DNA from 3 places in the Paenibacillus cucumis (ex Kampfer et al. 2016) genome. Region 1 is predicted to be linked to each of the others. Evidence: a T-box and tRNA genes for the amino acid it is inferred to sense, from the RefSeq annotation. Region 1 holds a T-box; the other regions hold tRNA genes.
The links. A T-box is a leader RNA that pairs with one kind of tRNA and senses whether it is charged. The one in region 1 lies ahead of leuS (leucine--tRNA ligase), so its partner is inferred to be a tRNA-Leu.

Region 2: it has a tRNA-Leu gene. The T-box ahead of leuS (leucine--tRNA ligase) is inferred to sense a tRNA for this amino acid. The anticodon was not compared.
Region 3: it has a tRNA-Leu gene. The T-box ahead of leuS (leucine--tRNA ligase) is inferred to sense a tRNA for this amino acid. The anticodon was not compared.

What each region holds. Positions count from the first base shown of each region.
Region 1 covers NZ_JACLIC010000023.1:66,557-75,580, forward strand. The annotation lists gene H7T88_RS13585 (DUF4129 domain-containing transglutaminase family protein) at 1-82, shown strand, start outside; gene H7T88_RS13590 (YqeG family HAD IIIA-type phosphatase) at 191-718, shown strand; gene yqeH (ribosome biogenesis GTPase YqeH) at 715-1,842, shown strand; gene aroE (shikimate dehydrogenase) at 1,894-2,763, shown strand; gene yhbY (ribosome assembly RNA-binding protein YhbY) at 2,840-3,133, shown strand; gene H7T88_RS13610 (nicotinate-nucleotide adenylyltransferase) at 3,148-3,738, shown strand; gene yqeK (bis(5'-nucleosyl)-tetraphosphatase (symmetrical) YqeK) at 3,722-4,288, shown strand; gene rsfS (ribosome silencing factor) at 4,306-4,653, shown strand; gene H7T88_RS13625 (CvfB family protein) at 4,650-5,555, shown strand; gene H7T88_RS13630 (class I SAM-dependent DNA methyltransferase) at 5,768-6,538, shown strand; gene H7T88_RS13635 (phosphotransferase family protein) at 6,771-7,727, shown strand; T-box leader at 7,841-8,093, shown strand; gene leuS (leucine--tRNA ligase) at 8,168-9,024, shown strand, end outside.
Region 2 covers NZ_JACLIC010000038.1:388-4,467, reverse strand. The annotation lists gene H7T88_RS21375 (glutathione peroxidase) at 349-828, shown strand; tRNA gene H7T88_RS21370 (tRNA-Leu) at 1,033-1,115, opposite strand; gene H7T88_RS21365 (urease accessory protein UreF) at 1,577-2,278, shown strand; gene H7T88_RS21360 (Rha family transcriptional regulator) at 2,545-2,748, shown strand; gene H7T88_RS21355 (nitrogen regulation protein NR(II)) at 2,783-3,409, shown strand; gene H7T88_RS21350 (helix-turn-helix domain-containing protein) at 3,499-3,924, opposite strand.
Region 3 covers NZ_JACLIC010000023.1:250,298-254,377, forward strand. The annotation lists gene H7T88_RS14415 (sensor histidine kinase) at 1-322, shown strand, start outside; gene H7T88_RS14420 (NucA/NucB deoxyribonuclease domain-containing protein) at 452-934, shown strand; gene H7T88_RS14425 (hypothetical protein) at 1,113-1,337, opposite strand; gene H7T88_RS14430 (general stress protein) at 1,552-2,001, shown strand; tRNA gene H7T88_RS14435 (tRNA-Leu) at 2,228-2,313, shown strand; gene H7T88_RS28750 (fibronectin type III domain-containing protein) at 2,640-3,668, shown strand; gene H7T88_RS14445 (insulinase family protein) at 4,033-4,080, shown strand, end outside.

The sequences.
Region 1 (9,024 bases):
AACGGTAACCGCCGATGATTGGAAGGTTGTCTATCAGGCAGCTCTGAAGCTGCGGAAGGAACTGAAAGCGGAACGGGCATAGAACATGCCCGTCCCGTTTTTCCTTTTTTTAACGTGATAAAGGGTGTTTTCATTTTCAGGAAAGACAGATTTGTGATATAGTGTGTCGTATGAAACTGAGGTGACTTCTTTGTTTAAAATGTTAATGCCCAAGCTGCGTGTAGACACAGTTTTTGATATTGATTTGGATGAACTGTACGCTCAAGGGTATCGTGGAATCATAACTGACCTGGATAATACGCTTGTTGGAGCCAAAGCACCTGATGCTACACCAGAATTGATCGAATGGTTCGCGCGTGTAAAAGAGGTGGGATTCAAGCTGATGATTGTGTCCAATAACAATCTGAATCGGGTGTCCCTGTTTGCGACTCCGCTGGATATCCAGTTTGTGCATAGTGCACGCAAACCATCGAATGTACCGTTTCGTAAAGCAATGAAGATGATGGAGCTTGCTCCCGAAAAAACGATTGTTGTAGGAGATCAGATGCTTACCGACGTTTATGGAGGGAACAGACTTGGACTCTATACGGTTCTGGTGCTGCCCATTTCCATCGGAGATGAGGGCTTTATGACTCGCTTTAATCGGAGAGTAGAACGGATTGCCCTGTCGAATTTGCGTAAGAAAGGCTTATGGCTTGAGGAGGAAAAGAAGAAATGACAGAACCGCATAACGGCAATATTGCCGTAAGATGCAGTGGATGCGGCGTGAATTTGCAAACGGAAAATCCGGATTTGCCCGGATATCTTCCAGAAAAAGCACTTGACCGTGAACCGGTCATCTGCCAGCGCTGTTTCCGTATCAAAAATTATAATGAGTCATCATCTGTAACGGTGGATCAGGACGAGTTCCTGGCTCTGCTCAGCAAAATCGGGGATAAGGATGCACTCGTCATTCATATCGTTGATTTGTTTGATTTTGACGGCAGTATTATCTCTGGCTTGCAACGCTTTGTTGGAAACAATCCGGTACTGCTTGCCGTAAACAAAACGGACTTGTTGCCTAAAGTTACCAACTGGAACAAAGTTCTGAACTGGGTGCAAAAGCAAGCCAAAGAACAAGGCCTGCGGACAGTAGATGTTGTGCTCTGCAGTGCGAAGCAAAACCAAGGCTTTGACCGTCTGCTTGAGCTTGTTGGCACGTACCGTGGAGATCGGGATGTGTACGTTGTCGGTGGAACCAATGTCGGTAAATCGACACTGATTAACCGTTTGATCCGAGACTACAGCGATCTGGAACAGGAACTGACGACCTCGCGTTATCCGGGAACGACACTGGATATGGTGAACATTCCGCTAGACGATGGAAAATATATTATTGATACGCCGGGAATTGTGTATCCTTGGCGCTTCAGTGAAATTGTATCCCGTAAGGATCTGGCTGCAATTATGCCTGAGAAACCGCTTAAACCTGCGGTATATCAATTGAATTCCGGTCAGACACTGTTCTTCGGTGGGATGGCCAGGTTTGATTTTATTGAAGGGGATCGCCAATCGTTCACTTGTTTTATCAGCACTGCGCTGGATATTCATCGGACAAAATTGGAACGGGCAGATGATCTGTACCGTGATCACCTCGGAGAATTGCTTTCTCCGCCAACCCGTGAGAATGCCGCTGAGATGCCGGAATGGACGAGACATGAATTCCGGATTAAACGTGGCAGTCAGTCGGACATATTCATCTCTGGTCTGGGCTGGATCAAGGTTAACGGAGATAAGGGTGCTTTAATGGCTGTCCATGTTCCAAAAGGCATTCGGGTGCAGATTCGTCCTTCCCTGATCTAGTTTGGATGGCGGGACCTAATTCCAACAACGGATCAGATCGGAGGCGTATCGATGTCAGCAGAAAATAAGTTCAATTCTTCACTTCCCGTACTGCTGGGTGTAATGGGTGACCCGATTGCTCATTCCAAATCTCCGGCCATGCATAATGCTGCTTTGCAAGCAGCAGGTGTGCACGGAATGTACATGCCGCTGCATGTGCAGCCTGATCAGCTCGAAGCTGCTATTCGTGGCATTGTTGCCTTGGGTTATCGGGGTGTTAATGTCACGATTCCGCATAAGGAGCAGGTGATGCAATACCTCGATGTGATCGATGACAGTGCTCGCTTAATTGGAGCAGTCAATACGATCGTGAACGAAAATGGCAAGCTGACAGGGTACAATACCGACGGAATCGGATATGTGCGCTCGTTGAAAGAAGAGGCTGTTCCTCAGCTTGAAGGGAAAAGGATCGCTGTTCTTGGCGCAGGCGGCGCGGCAAGAGGTGTTATCTATGCGCTTGCTCTGGAAAAGCCCGAACAGATCAGCATCCTGAACCGCACAGCTGACAGAGCACTTACTCTTGCTACGGATCTGCGAAGCCATGGTCTGGGAAACATCTCTGGCAACGGGATGCAGGATGCTCGAGCTGTACTTGCCACGGCAGATATCGTTATTAATACGACAGCAGCGGGCATGCATCCACATGTGGATGATGTTCCAGTTGATCCTGCATGGATTCGCGAAGGGGCAGCTGTTAGCGATCTGATATACAACCCGCTCGAAACCCGTCTGCTCCGTGAGTCCCGTTTGCGCGGATGCACCGTGCATGGCGGACTCGGAATGTTTGTTTATCAAGGGGCCGTTGCATTTGAACACTGGCTTGGCATTCCCGCCCCTGTTGACACGATGAGACGAGCAGTACTGGATAGTTTTGAAAAATAATAATTGAACGGCCAGGCTCTGAATCAGCCTAGGGCTACATGCAGGGCCTGCTCAACATAAGGAGTATGAAGTATTCATGTTAACTGGTAAACAAAAGCGCTTTTTGCGGTCACAAGCACATCATCTGACCCCTGTGTTTCAGATTGGTAAAGGGGGCACGAATGAGCATTTGTTCCGTCACATCGAAGAGGCCATTGAGAAGCGCGAACTGATGAAAGTTCAAGTGCTCAACAATAACCTTGACGATAAAAATGAAATTGCTGCAGAGGTAGCTCGTGAAACAGGCAGTGAGCTCGTACAAGTGATTGGGAGCACCATTATCCTCTACAAAGAATCACGTGACAATAAACAAATCGAACTTCCAAGATAAGGAGCGTGGCGCGGGTGAAGATCGGCATCATGGGCGGTACGTTTGATCCGATCCACATGGGGCATCTGCTGGCAGCAGAAGCGGCAAGGGATTCGCATGCTCTGGATGAAATCTGGTTTATGCCGTCTCATGTCCCGCCTCACAAACCCAGTGCAGGTGCGACGGGGCAACAGCGCCTGGAAATGACTGAGTTGGCTGTGAAGCAAGCTACTCAGTATGAGGTACTAGGTATCGAAATGGAGCTTGGCGGCGTATCTTATACGATTGACACCATGCGTGAATTGTGGCGCCGTTTCCCTGAGCATGAGTTTTATTTTATCATTGGGGCGGATATGGTGAATTACCTTCCCAAATGGGAAGAGATTGAAGAACTGGCGTCCAAAATGACCTTCATCGGTGTTGGACGTCCGGGCTTCCAGCTACATCTGGACGATTTACCGGATGCATTGCAGGGACGGGTTCTGCTGGCCGAGATGCCTCTTGTTGATATTTCATCTACGGCGATACGCAGACGACTGGCGAAGGGGCATTCGGTGCGGTTTATGATCCCCGATGCAGTTCATCAATACATTGTAAGGAGCGGTTTATATGGCACTAAGCCGTGAGGGGTTAATCGAGGCTGTCTCTGCACAGATGCCGGCCAAGCGCTGGAAACATACGCAGGGTGTCATGGAATCAGCCGTTGTCTTGGCTGAAAAGTATGGTGCTGATCCGGTAAAAGCGGATATAGCAGCGATTTTACATGACGTGGCCAAATATTGGCCAGTAGCCGAGATGGAAGCCGTTATTCGTGATAACGGATTAAATATTGAACTTTTACATCATGATAAGCAGCTTTGGCATTCGGAAGTGGGTGCCTTTGTAGCTGAACGGGATTATGGTGTGTCCGATTCAGAGATTATTAACGCCATTCGGTGGCATACTTCTGGTAGGGTAGGGATGAGCCTGCTGGACAAAGTGGTATGCCTTGCCGATTATATTGAGCCGGGACGTGATTTCCCGGGTGTAGAGTACATTCGTGAGCAGGCTCAGCGCAGTCTGGAGGAAGGTTTGATTGCCGGTTTTGATTCGACGATCAGCCTATTGCTCTCCCAGCGCCGTGTTATCTACCCGCTTACGGTGCTCTCACGTAATGACTTGATTGCACAATTATAGATTATGGAGGTTGGTTCATGACAGTATCATCGAAAGAACTTATGAACATGGTGGTTACCGCCGCTGACGATAAAAAGGCATCAAACATTGTAGCACTTGACCTGAACAATATTTCACTGGTTGCCGATTATTTTGTGATCTGCCACGGTAACTCCGATACACAGGTACAGGCGATTGCTACAGAGATTCGTAAACAGGCTCATGCAGCTGGTGCGACAATTAAAGGCATTGAAGGCATGGACTCTGCACGCTGGGTGCTGATGGATCTTGGCGATGTCGTGGTTCACGTATTCCACCGCGATGAGCGTGAATATTACAATATCGAGCGTCTCTGGTCTGATGCCAAAGTGGTGGAAACGGTATGAGTTTGATTGCAGGAACAGTCGTCTCGCTACCGGTTTCACGTGAAGTGTCTCCATTTGGCTATTTTTTGACGACAGGATCGGAAGATGTATTGCTTCACTACACCGAGCTGACTCGGGATATCAAGATTGGTGAAACGCTGGAGGTTTTTGTATTCTTTGATACAGAAGACCGCCTTGCTGTTACGATGAAAAAACCGTACCTCACGCTGGGTGAGATGGCTAAACTGGTCGTAGCTGATGTGCATCCGCGCCTTGGCTGCTTCCTGGAAATGGGTCTTGGTCGCCAGTTGTTGCTTCCAATCCGTGAGTTGCCTGAACTTGAAGAACTGCGTCCCCAAGTTGGGGATGAGGTGTTCGTGATCATGGAGCATGACAAGCAAGGACGTCTGCGTGCCAAATTGGCCGGAGAACGTGAACTTGCTCCGCTTGCCTTCCACGCGCCAACCACATGGTTGAATGAGTGGGTGGAAGCGCTGGTGTACAAGCCGCTTCAGATGGGTACATTTGTACTTGTTGATGGTGGTGTGCTTGGTTTTGGAGCGATTGGCATGATCCATTCTTCGGAGCGCAGTCATATGCTTCGTTTGGGTGAAAAGGTGAAATGTCGGGTTACGCTGGTGCGTGAAGACGGTCGTGTAAATTTGGCGATGACACAACGCAAAGAAGTTGGGCGTAACGAAGACGCAGACAAGCTGCTTGCTTTTATGAAAGAGCGCCCTATGGGCGGCATGCCGTATTCCGATGCGACACCGCCAGATATTATCAAGCAACGTTTTGGCATTAGTAAATCCGCGTTCAAACGTGCTCTCGGTAAGCTGATGAAAGATGGATTGGTGGTACAAAAGGAAAACTGGACGTACTTGTCTGATTCTGCGCCAAAATCACAGCAGGAAGAGAAGTAGACACAGGCGAGGCATAGCCGAATACAGCATGGATGTTTCGAGTTAGAGCATTCATTTTGGTTGAAATATTGCATGTATCATGGAGCCGATGCTTTATGCATCGGTTTAAGTAAAGCAGGGCCAGACTGGGTAAACACCGGAAGCCCTGCTTTTTAGTTTGAATTTTTGATCCAATCCGATGAGGAAAATGAAATTGAAAGTGCGGTGCCGACATGTCTTACCGGAAATTTGCCTACGTTTACGATGAATTAATGGAAGATATGCCTTATCCGGACTGGATAAGGTTTGCAAGAACAGCTTGGGAACAACATGGCATGCCCAAAAGTGTGGCTGAGCTTGGCTGCGGAACGGGATCCATTACGATTCCACTGGTGAACTCTGGCTTTGAAGTGACGGGGATTGATCTCTCCGCAGATATGTTATCTGTTGCGCGTAGCAAAATGGAAGCGACACCTCAGGGACACCGTCTGTACAGGGAAGGCAGTGTACGCTGGGTACAGCAGGATATGCGGGAGTGGAGAGTGCCTGAACCTGTAGACTCGGTCATTTCGTTCTGCGATTGCGTGAATTATCTGCTGGAATCCGAAGATGTCATTCGAACATTCGAGCGTACGTATGAAATGCTGAAGCCGGGAGGTACATTTCTGTTTGATGTACACCATCCAAATACATTGATTCGGTATGATGAGGAACAGCCTTTTGTGTTAGACGAACGCTCGGTCTCATATATCTGGACGTGCGATTTTGATCAGGAGCGGTGTGAGATAGAGCATCATCTGAGCATTTTTTCTAGATTGGATGAGGGCAACAGAGATACCTATCAGCGATTCGAAGAAGTTCATACGCAACGCGCTTATGATCCGGACTGGATGAAGCTTGAATTAAGCAAAGCGGGTTTCCGGGATGTGAAGGTGTATGCAGACTTTGAGTGGAAAGAAGCTGGAGATCACGCACAGCGTCTGTTCTACGTGGCTGTAAAATGATTGTTTAAAGAGAAAATTATAATGAGCGACGCTAAACTAATTTATATGAATATGAATATGAATAAGAAACTGTCCTTGTGCAGCGTGTAAGTATGTTGCTCGAGGCAGTTTTTTTGAACATATATGATAAAAAGTATTGCCGCTTGAAGCAAAGAGAGACATAATGAATGAAAAAAGGAAAGCGTTTTCTTAACATGCAAACTATATTTCAATCACAGGGAGAGTTGTAGAGATGGAAAGTACATATAAAACGAGATTGTCCAAAGAACAGCTGGATCAGATCATTAAGCATCACCTTGCTGTAACGATTCAAGATTACGAGGAAATGATCGATGGCTGGGCAAACCATGCTTATAAAATTTTTCTTGACGATGGACGAAAAGTTGTCCTAAAAATCGCACCTGCGGCTACGACCAATCTAATGCGCTGTGAACAGGATTTAATGACGGCTGAAGTGGAAGCACTCCAGCTTGTTGCTGAGCTTAAGGATGTTCCTGTGCCTCTGGTACTCGCATATGATGCTTCACTACTCATGGCTCCCGCGCAGTATTTCATTATGGAGTTTATGCCCGGGGTTCCATACAACCAGGTGAAAGAAGATTTTACTGCCGAAGATCAGGAAGTGGTTGAACAGCAGTTAGGCTGGTACAACCAGCGAATTAACGAGATTAAGGGAGAGCGGTTTGGTTATTTTTCCGGAAAGGACAGACAACGTGCGACGTGGAGAGAAGCTTTCTTGATGCTCATGCATGATATGCTTGCAGATGGTGAAGAGGCAGGGGTTGATATCGGCATCGATTACAATGAGCTGAGACGGTTGATTGATGAGAAATCAGATGCACTGGATGAAGTGACAGAACCTTCCCTGATTAGCTGGGATCTGTGGGATGGCAATGTGCTGGTCCAGGATAAGCAAATTACGGCCATTATTGATTTTGAACGCTCATTATGGGGCGATCCGCTAATGGAGCATTATTTCAGTCATTTTAACTATACTCCGGGTTTTCTCAAAGGATATGGACGTGAGGTTGAGACAGAGAACGAGCGGAAGCGCAGAAGTTTATATGATTTGTATTTTGATCTTGCGCTCCGAATTGAATGTGATTACCGTAAGTATGATAACAAGGAGCATATCGAATCTACGATCCGTAATTTGCAGGAAGGCATTGAACGGTTTAGAAAAATGTGAGAATGCCAGTTGACATGTGAAGGGCAATAAAGTCTGACTTGAGAGAAAGAGATTGTGACATGTCATATTGACTTTGAGCTTGCATTTTTATATAATGCTTCCTATATTGTATACATATTTCGATGATAAGGATCAGTAGTGGGTGCTGTACATGACAGAGAGTCGGCGGTTGGTGCAAGCCGATTGACAGTATTTTGCGAACTCGCCTTGGAGAAATGCGGTGATTACAAAGTTCTATGCCTTGGGTGCAGGACTGGAAATCCGCATCGGTTAACCGCCGTTACAGGTCTAAAGGGAGTGGATGACGAAGCACGTTCGTCCGCTAACTAGGGTGGTACCACGGGAATTCAACCTCTCGTCCCTAGCGCTGCAAACGCTACGGGATGCTGAGGTTTTTTTTGTTGTTATAAAGCGCGTATAACCTGAAGGAGGAATTATAGATGAGTGAGAATCATCAGCCGAAGCACGGCTATCAGCCGCAAGTGATGGAGAAAAGTTGGCAGCAATATTGGGATGACAACAAAACGTTTAAAACAGGTGAGGACCCGTCCAAACCGAAGTTTTATGCACTGGATATGTTCCCATATCCGTCCGGTTCAGGACTGCACGTAGGTCACCCGGAAGGATATACTGCAACTGATATCGTATCCCGTTACAAACGGATGCGTGGATACAATGTGCTGCACCCAATGGGCTGGGACGCTTTTGGTCTGCCAGCAGAGCAGCACGCACTGGATACGGGGGAGCACCCGCGTCATATCACATTCCGCAACATTGACAATTTCCGTCGTCAGATCAAATCTCTCGGATTCTCATATGACTGGGATCGTGAGATCAGTACAACAGACCCTGAGTATTACAAATGGACACAGTGGATCTTTATTCAGCTGTACAATAAAGGGTTGGCCTATGTCGATGAAGTGCCGGTGAACTGGTGTGAAGCATTGGGCACGGTTCTGGCGAACGAAGAGGTTATTGACGGTAAGAGTGAACGTGGCGGACACCCGGTTGTACGTAAACCGATGCGTCAATGGGTACTGAAAATTACGGAATACGCAGAGCGTTTGCTGGAAGATCTGGAAGAGCTGGACTGGTCGGAAAGCATCAAGGATATGCAGCGTAACTGGATCGGCAAATCGACCGGGGCTGAAGTGGTTTTTGCCATCGAAGGCCGTGAAGAAGTAATCAAAGTATTCACAACCCGTGCAGATACATTGTTCGGTGCAAGTTTTGCCGTTCTGGCTCCAGAGCACGACTTGGTTGACGCGATTACATCCGAAGAACAGCGTGAGGCAGT
Region 2 (4,080 bases), on a different contig from region 1:
GATATTATCGTTTGTTTCGTTTTTCAGGTACAATTTAATTAAAATTCAAATTACGCTATGAATCATACACCCGTACCATGATCATGTAAAGTGCATACAGATCACCGAATCGCCAGATTTCCGGCAATAACCTTTGATAATAACGCTTACAATGAGGTCATACGCTATCCTTCTCTTCCAAGCTACCTAATTCTCAACCGCACAAAAATTGATTCATGTATTTCTCATCCATTTTGGAGTCCAGCAAGCGAATGGTTATAACAACGCTAAATCCAAATAAGTTTTGCATTATTTAATTGTTTAAAATATAATAAGTATATTAAGAATAACAGGATGGAGGCGTACCCCATGTCAGTCTATGATTACAAAGTAAACACCCTTCGCGGACAAGAGATTGAGATGTCCCAATATCGCGGCAAAGTGTTGTTAATTGTGAATACCGCAAGCCAGTGCGGTCTCACCCCTCAATTCAAGGGCTTGCAAGAGCTTCAGGATAAATTCCAGGATGCTCCGTTTGAAGTGCTTGGATTCCCAAGCAACCAATTCGCGCAGGAAAAAGGATCTTCCGACGATATTGCTGAATTCTGTCAGATGAATTATGGCGTAAGCTTCCCTATGTTTGAAAAAATTGACGTCAATGGTTCAAGCGCTCATCCGCTCTTCCAACACATTACGAAAGAAGCACCAGGCTTGCTCGGTTCCAAAGCCATCAAATGGAACTTCACCAAATTCCTTGTCGATCAGGACGGTAAAGTTGTGAAACGATATGCTCCGCAGACTACACCGGACAAAATCGAAGAGGATATTCAGAAGCTAATTAACAAATAAATATAGACTTTTGAACAAACATATAAACGAAAAAAGCCACCTATAAAGCAAAGAGCCAGAAACTGCTCAAGCTTTTGGGCGGCTTTTTTGCGTCCTCTCTTTTAACACATGTCCTCATCCTAAATAATTCGTCCTTGTTGCTATATGAAAACAAAAAAAGAAGCTCTCCATCACGGAAAGCTTCTCTCGTAAATCTTCATATGATGCGGTCGAGAGGACTCGAACCTCCACGGGCATACGCCCACTACCCCCTCAAGATAGCGTGTCTGCCATTCCACCACGACCGCATGTCGTAAATTATCGGCAACAAAATTGATTATACCGGATTCTTAAACAAAAGTAAAGTCTTTATTAATCACTTTATGAATTACTTTATGAATGACATTTTACTACAACCGGCTTTACTCTAAATTGATAACAGTTCTTCACCCCTTCCTATTCCACACCTCTTGCAAAATTCAGTCATATTTCCTCGAAAATTACATATCATTAATCTGATTCGGCAAAATGGCCAAAGTGATTTTAGACATGGATATATGACACAGATAGAATTTTTAATGTTATATTATATAACACTAATTATGAATTGTATTTAATTAAGTTTTTTATTTTCTCATAAATCATTGACAAAACACGGATATTTATGTGAATATATATATCATATAATTCGGATTTACACATTAAACTTAAGAAAAGATCATCATATGTAATTAAACATAACACAATAAAGCGCAGGAGGCGAATGATCGTGAACCGTGGGAATAAGCTACTCGATTATGCGAAACTGCTTGATCCCTCTGTCCAGGTGGGAGGATTCACCCATTTCTTCGGCATGGACACCCACATCAAGGAAGGCACTATTCGGACAGCTGAGGAACTTGAATCATTTATGCGTTGCCAGTTACACCCCAGTCTCGTTCGTCTAGAAGGTATGGCTATCAAGGGGATTTACACCGCAACAGATCATAAGGATACTTGGCGAATTGCCCTGATCGACAAACTTGTGCATGTACAGCGAACCCCTCCTGAACTTAGAGAGCAAGCAACAATCATAGGCAAACGTTTAATCAAACTGTCTCGCGCCTTGCATCCTTGGATCGACCTTAGCCCGCTTGAACAAATCTTCGTAAAATACAATTCAGTTGGTTGCCTCCCCACCGTTCACGCCTGGATCAACCACCACCTCGATATCCCCGTCGAAGAGGCGGTTCTCGGCTACTTACATTCAGCCATGAATGCATGCGTATCCGAAGCTTGCAAAGTTATCCCCCTAAATGAAAATGCCACTCGGGAACTGCTGGCTCGCCTGACCGCAGACCTTGAGAATGAATGGACTACCGTGAGCGCCTCCTCACCGGATGCACCCATGCATCCTACGTCCATGTCTATGAAGTCGTTATTTCCCAGCTTCCACATGCTTGGAGCAGGCCTGCACGCTTACAGAGCATAATTCCGCACTCCTCCTCGAAACCTCTTTTTCAGAGCACACCAAAAACACGCCGCAACTCCCCTTGCTGGCGTGTTTTTTTATTTTGTTCAATCAACAAAATGCGAACTTACGTCATTTTAATTCAAAAAATACACTTATTTCCGTATTTTTTAATTGTTAGATGACGAATTTACGTATATAATGTAACTAACAGCACGTATTCCTATCTATTTTACACGAAGAATGGCCTGCTGAATACTATAAAATCCACTCAGGGGTGAACCCTATTGAACAAGAAGAAACCAGTCACTCCGTTCGGATGGGCTATCAAACGACGGCTAACCGAACTTCAGGTCGATCAAAAAACCTTTTGCGAACAACATGATATTCCGCCCTACCGTCTATCCAACCTTATTCATGGCACACGCAAAGCAACCCGATTCAGACATCAGGTCGCTGACATTTTGAACATACCAGAGGAACTGAGATAAGAACACTTTCATCATCATAAGGAGGACTTCTCTCATGGGAACCATTACATCCGACCTGGAAAGCCTATCGTTCCAGGCGACCAATCATCAGTTGATCATTATTGATCATCAATGGATGATACGAAGCTGTAACCGGGCCTGGCAGCACGGACTTCATAAACTTTTCATACGTGCAGCCAGCCGCCACAATCATTACCTTCACCTGATGGAAGCATGGGCAGCACAACAGAAAAACCACTATCCAACCAAGTTCGCGAGGTACCTGAGGCATAACGTTGTTCCTTTTAACCAAACTCATACATACGATATCTCTGTTATTACACCACACAACGAAGAGAAATGGTTTCGCGTAGAACTTACTCCCTTACAGAACGGACCTACGACGGATACCAACCTCGCTTTGGTGGCTCACACAGATATTACAGAACAGAAGAAGACAGAACTTCAGCTGCGACAAGCCTTGACTGAAGCTCGTACCCTCCATGGACTACTGCCTATTTGTGCCGTTTGCAAACATATCAAGAATGAATCAGACGAATGGAACAGCGTTGAGCGCTATCTGGAAAAACATACTTCCGCCGAGTTTACACACGACATCTGTCCAGATTGTATCCGCCAGTTGTACCCCAAATACTCCAGTATTCTTGATCAGCATCACTAAACCGATATTTCTACAGAAAAAAAACCTCCCTACTGTCCCGGAAATCATTCCCTTGGGCACAGTGGAGGTTTTTTATCAACCAGAGGCACTTACGTCCCTTCCTGCTCTGACTTATTTTCGCCTTCCGCTTCAGGTTGGTAGCTATAGTTTCCAGAATCTTTACTCTCTTTGAATTTGCGATAACGAGTGAACTCGATATATTCACTAATAAAAGACTGTTCCACAGTCGATAATTCACTCTCTTGGCAATTCAATTGCCGCAACACGTTAAAAAAATAATCTTCCCGCTTTTCCCGCACAATGGCTTCCTTCGATAAACGCCCAATCATCAACCAGTCCAGACTCACATCAAAAAATGAAGCAATTTCAATGAGTTTATTTGTACTCGGGATTGATTTACCACGTTTCCAGTCACCCAAATTGCCTGTGCTTATCTTCAGCTGTTCACAGAAGGCCTTCTTTGTCATCCCTCTTTCGGCAATCAGGTGCTCAATTCGCTCATAGATTGACTGCATGCAAGAACCGCCTTCCAACCGTAATATCAACTTAAATGCCATATGATTGAATTATAGCACAATATTTCTGAATGCTCAGCCTTAATCCATAACAATTTAAGACAAATACACATCCCGACACTAGCACACACAACAATCTTTTTTTTCAAAATCTTC
Region 3 (4,080 bases), 180 kb from region 1:
GTTTACGGAGCAAGGAGAAGTGCAGCTTCTAGTGGATGTCAAGCAGCAATCGCATGAGATGACCATGTTGGCTTTCTCTGTACGGGACACAGGGATCGGCATTCCGTCTCATCAGATGGACCAACTGTTTGATGCCTTTACGCAATCCGATATTTCACATGCAAGAAGGTTCGGAGGCAGTGGACTTGGATTAACCATCTGCAAAGAGCTATTAGAATTAATGAACGGCAGTATTTCTGTAGATAGTGCTGAAGGGAAAGGGACAGAGTTTCAGGTGACAGTACCTTTTCTAAGTGCACAGAGTATTTTTAACGCAGGATAAGATTGTGCAGGGAGCAGCCGGATGAATCCGGCTGTTTTTTTGTTGAATATTTACGTGGAATGGATTGTTTTACGAACGGGCGTTCTGTTATAATGCTATGGATGTTAGTGTTACATGGGGAGGTACATCATGAGTAAGAGACGTAGCAGAAGAAGCAAGAGAGGGAGCCGGGGATTCAAAAGCAAAATATTGACGTTAGTGGGCATGATCGTGATTGCTCTATATGCCTTGGCGGGAGGAGAGTGGCCGCTGGATATTCCTTCTCCGTTCAAAACAACCGACAAGAGTGTAGATCATACGATTACTTTTCCGGCAGAGCGGTATCCCGAAACAGCAAACCATATCCGAAAGGCGATCCAAGCGGGGCATTCCGATGTTTGTACAATTGACCGGAAAGGCGCTGAAGGAAACAGGGAACTGTCACTGAAAGGTGTGCCGGTCAAAAAAGGCAAGGATCGGGATGAGTGGCCTATGGCAATGTGTGCAGAAGGTGGTAAGGATGCGGATATCCAGTATATTACGCCAAAGGATAACCGCGGTGCAGGCTCATGGGTAGGCAATCAACTAAGTACATATCCGGATGGTACGCGCGTTAAATTTGTTGTGAAGTAATCCACATCATTAGTTACCATAAGAAAAACCAGACGTTGGAGGCGTCTGGTTTTTAAATATAAGTTGACTGTAGTAGGATTCCGAGATTTCTTGCCTAAAGTCTATCTTTATCTATTAGCATCTGTCTAAGTTCTCTGTAAAGAGAGCAACTGAATTGAATGTGCTTGCGCACAAGTGCCTAAACGAGTTGCATCGTGCCCAGATGGTGAGAACGAAGGGTTAACAGGCGAGTGACTTGTTCGACTTCATCAAACGGAATCCACACATTTCCCTGTACAGTTCGTAAGGAGAGAATAGAGCTGTCTGCTGAGCGCTCTGGAAAACCGGTTACGGTCTGTCCGCTTGTATTCCGAACCATAATCTGTTGATTGCGCCGAATGGCAATTTCTACCTCTTTTTTCATAAGTCATTGCTCCTGATTTATAAGATGTTCATCGATATGTCGATATTTTCAATGGTTAATTTGTCTTCTTTATCTAGTCTATCAGAACTAGGTATAGATTTCCAGTAGAGAAATGATTAAGCTGATGTAGGTGAATTGACTTAGCAAGTGAAGATACGTTACTGAACATAAACTACAGGGTTATATAAGGTATCAGGAAGAGGAGGGGAACCACATGACGAAACTGTTTGTTGGGCTTGCTCGTTCGGAGCACGAAGCAATTATTATGTTGAATGCCTTAAAGAAAGAAGGCATCCAAGATCAATATTTGGGGGCTGTAGGCAAGGAACAGCTCGATTTGGAGATGATCAGTGAAAAGACGGGGTTACCCAAACCACTAAAAGGTGCTGGAACAGATGGTGCATTTGGAGCGTTGAAAGGCATATTAGCAGGGCTCGGAAAACGAATGGTTCAGACCGCATCCATCGGGAAGGCAGTGCGAAGATTAGCGGGCAATGAGATCGGAAGTGAGACGGATGATCTGGTCTTAACGCTGACTGAAGCAGGCATTCCGGAAGTTGACGCACGTTATTACGAAGACTGGCTATTGCAAGGTCATATGCTAATTTTTGTAGAGTGTAGTGAGGAGCAGGTGGAGCGTGTGAAGCCTATTTTACTTTTTTAGTTTAATTTAATGCTGATTTTAGGTTCCTTTAATGTTGGAGAGGTATTCTTATCTCACACCTCCCTTAATATAGATGGTTTACCGGAAGTCCGGGACCGCAACTCGGACTTTCTAGGCACTGTGAGCTGGCGCTTGCAGTGCCTGTTTCATTTTTTTAGGAAAAAGGGTTGCATTATTAATTTATTCATGGTAAGATATTTCTTGTCGCCAAGAAAATATTACATACGCCGGGGTGGCGGAATTGGCAGACGCACAGGACTTAAAATCCTGCGGTAGGTGACTACCGTACCGGTTCGATCCCGGTCCTCGGCATCTTACAGAAAAGATCACATTTGACTTGTTAAACAAGTTGAATGTGATCTTTTTTTTAGAATTAAAAATCAGATTCACAGGAATTTTAGGCACTTTGTCAACCGTTCATCTGACTATTTATAAAAGTTATCGGTAAAATGCCTTCTTTGTGTTTAATTTTACTCAAATATTTGAGAATAGAAACGGGTATTTTGTCGGTACGTACATCCAATATAAAATAAAAATGCAATAAATTAGATGATATTTATAGATCAGCAAGTTAATGTTTAGACATCAACGGAGGAAGATTGTATCTTAAGATCAGTTCATGAGATGGAGGAATGATTATGATAAAGTCATTTGTTAGTAAATTAGTTTTTTTGTTAGGTGCAATGTTAATTTTAACAGGCTTAGTTTTTCAATTAAATGCATCAGCAGAGGATGCTAGTTCCCTAGGGCTGTTAGATGGTAAGCCCGTTAAAACAGGTTCGAGCAATGTAAATATATTCGGTTCAACAACGGCCATTACTGACAACAATATTGAAACCTATTTTGCTTTACCTACTGAAAGAAGTGATTTGAAAGTTGCAGATACACTTGTATACACATTTGAAACACCAGTAAATATTAATAGTTACAAGTTCCATATATTAAATTATGATGGAGGCCCTGTTTCTATTTATTTTATGGATAAGAACGGTGCCGGTCTTTTAGGAAGCATTCCAAATAAATCAATTCCAGGTGACGGAGGGATATATAAGCTTTCTAATGCACTAAAAGATGTAAAACAAATAACCATTACTCAGAAGGGTACAAAAACATATAATGTAGCAGAATTAAATTTTTACAACGAAGCATCAATTCAGTTAGAGGCAACAGGTGGTGATTCCCAAGCATCATTGACATGGAGCCCAATTCAAGAAGCAACGGGGTACGTTGTAAGATATGGGATTGAGTCTGGTGAGTACACTGAAACTGTAACAGCTACAAAAGATGATTACGGTAATTTTATTATTCCTGGTTTGAAAAACGGGACTACATATTATTTTATTGTAAATGCTGTTGTCGATGGTGTTGAATCGGAATACTCCAATGAAGCATCTGCAACACCTCAAGCGCCGGTCGTTGAACCAGAAGAGCCATCAGGTAACCGAGCAATCCTTGTCGTGACTATGACCACAGGTCTTGAAAAAGAATTTGATCTTAGTATGCAAGAAGTAAATAGTTTCATTGATTGGTACGAAACAAAACAAGCAGGAAGCGGAAAAGCATCATACGCAATTGACAAGCACGATAATAACAAAGGTCCATTCAAAAGCCGCAAAGATTATATTCTATTTGATCGTGTCTTGACGTTTGAAGTAAGCGAATACTAGAAGAAGATGCTCCATCAGCTCATGTTGATGGAGCAATTTTTAATTTATGAACTTAGGTTCGTATACTGATGAGTAAAGTTAATCTAATTGTTAACGAATTATCAAAAGAATTTCCTTTGTGTCTTATATAACTTAAAGTTAGAAGCCGTAGGTCAAAACCATACATAATGACAGAAAAAAATTGGAGCCTAACTTGTCACTTTTCCCCACAGTTCATAAACACAACCCCCACATAATACATATCAGAAAGTGGATTCTGGCGTCTATTTATGAAGAGAGGTCACAATGGTGTATACTATCGATAGGCATATATTACCTTTCGCATCAACCAACACAACAATCTATGGACGGAGGACTCAAGTTTATGTTGAAACAGCTTAAGCCATATAAGGTATTACAGGAGCGTAGAATC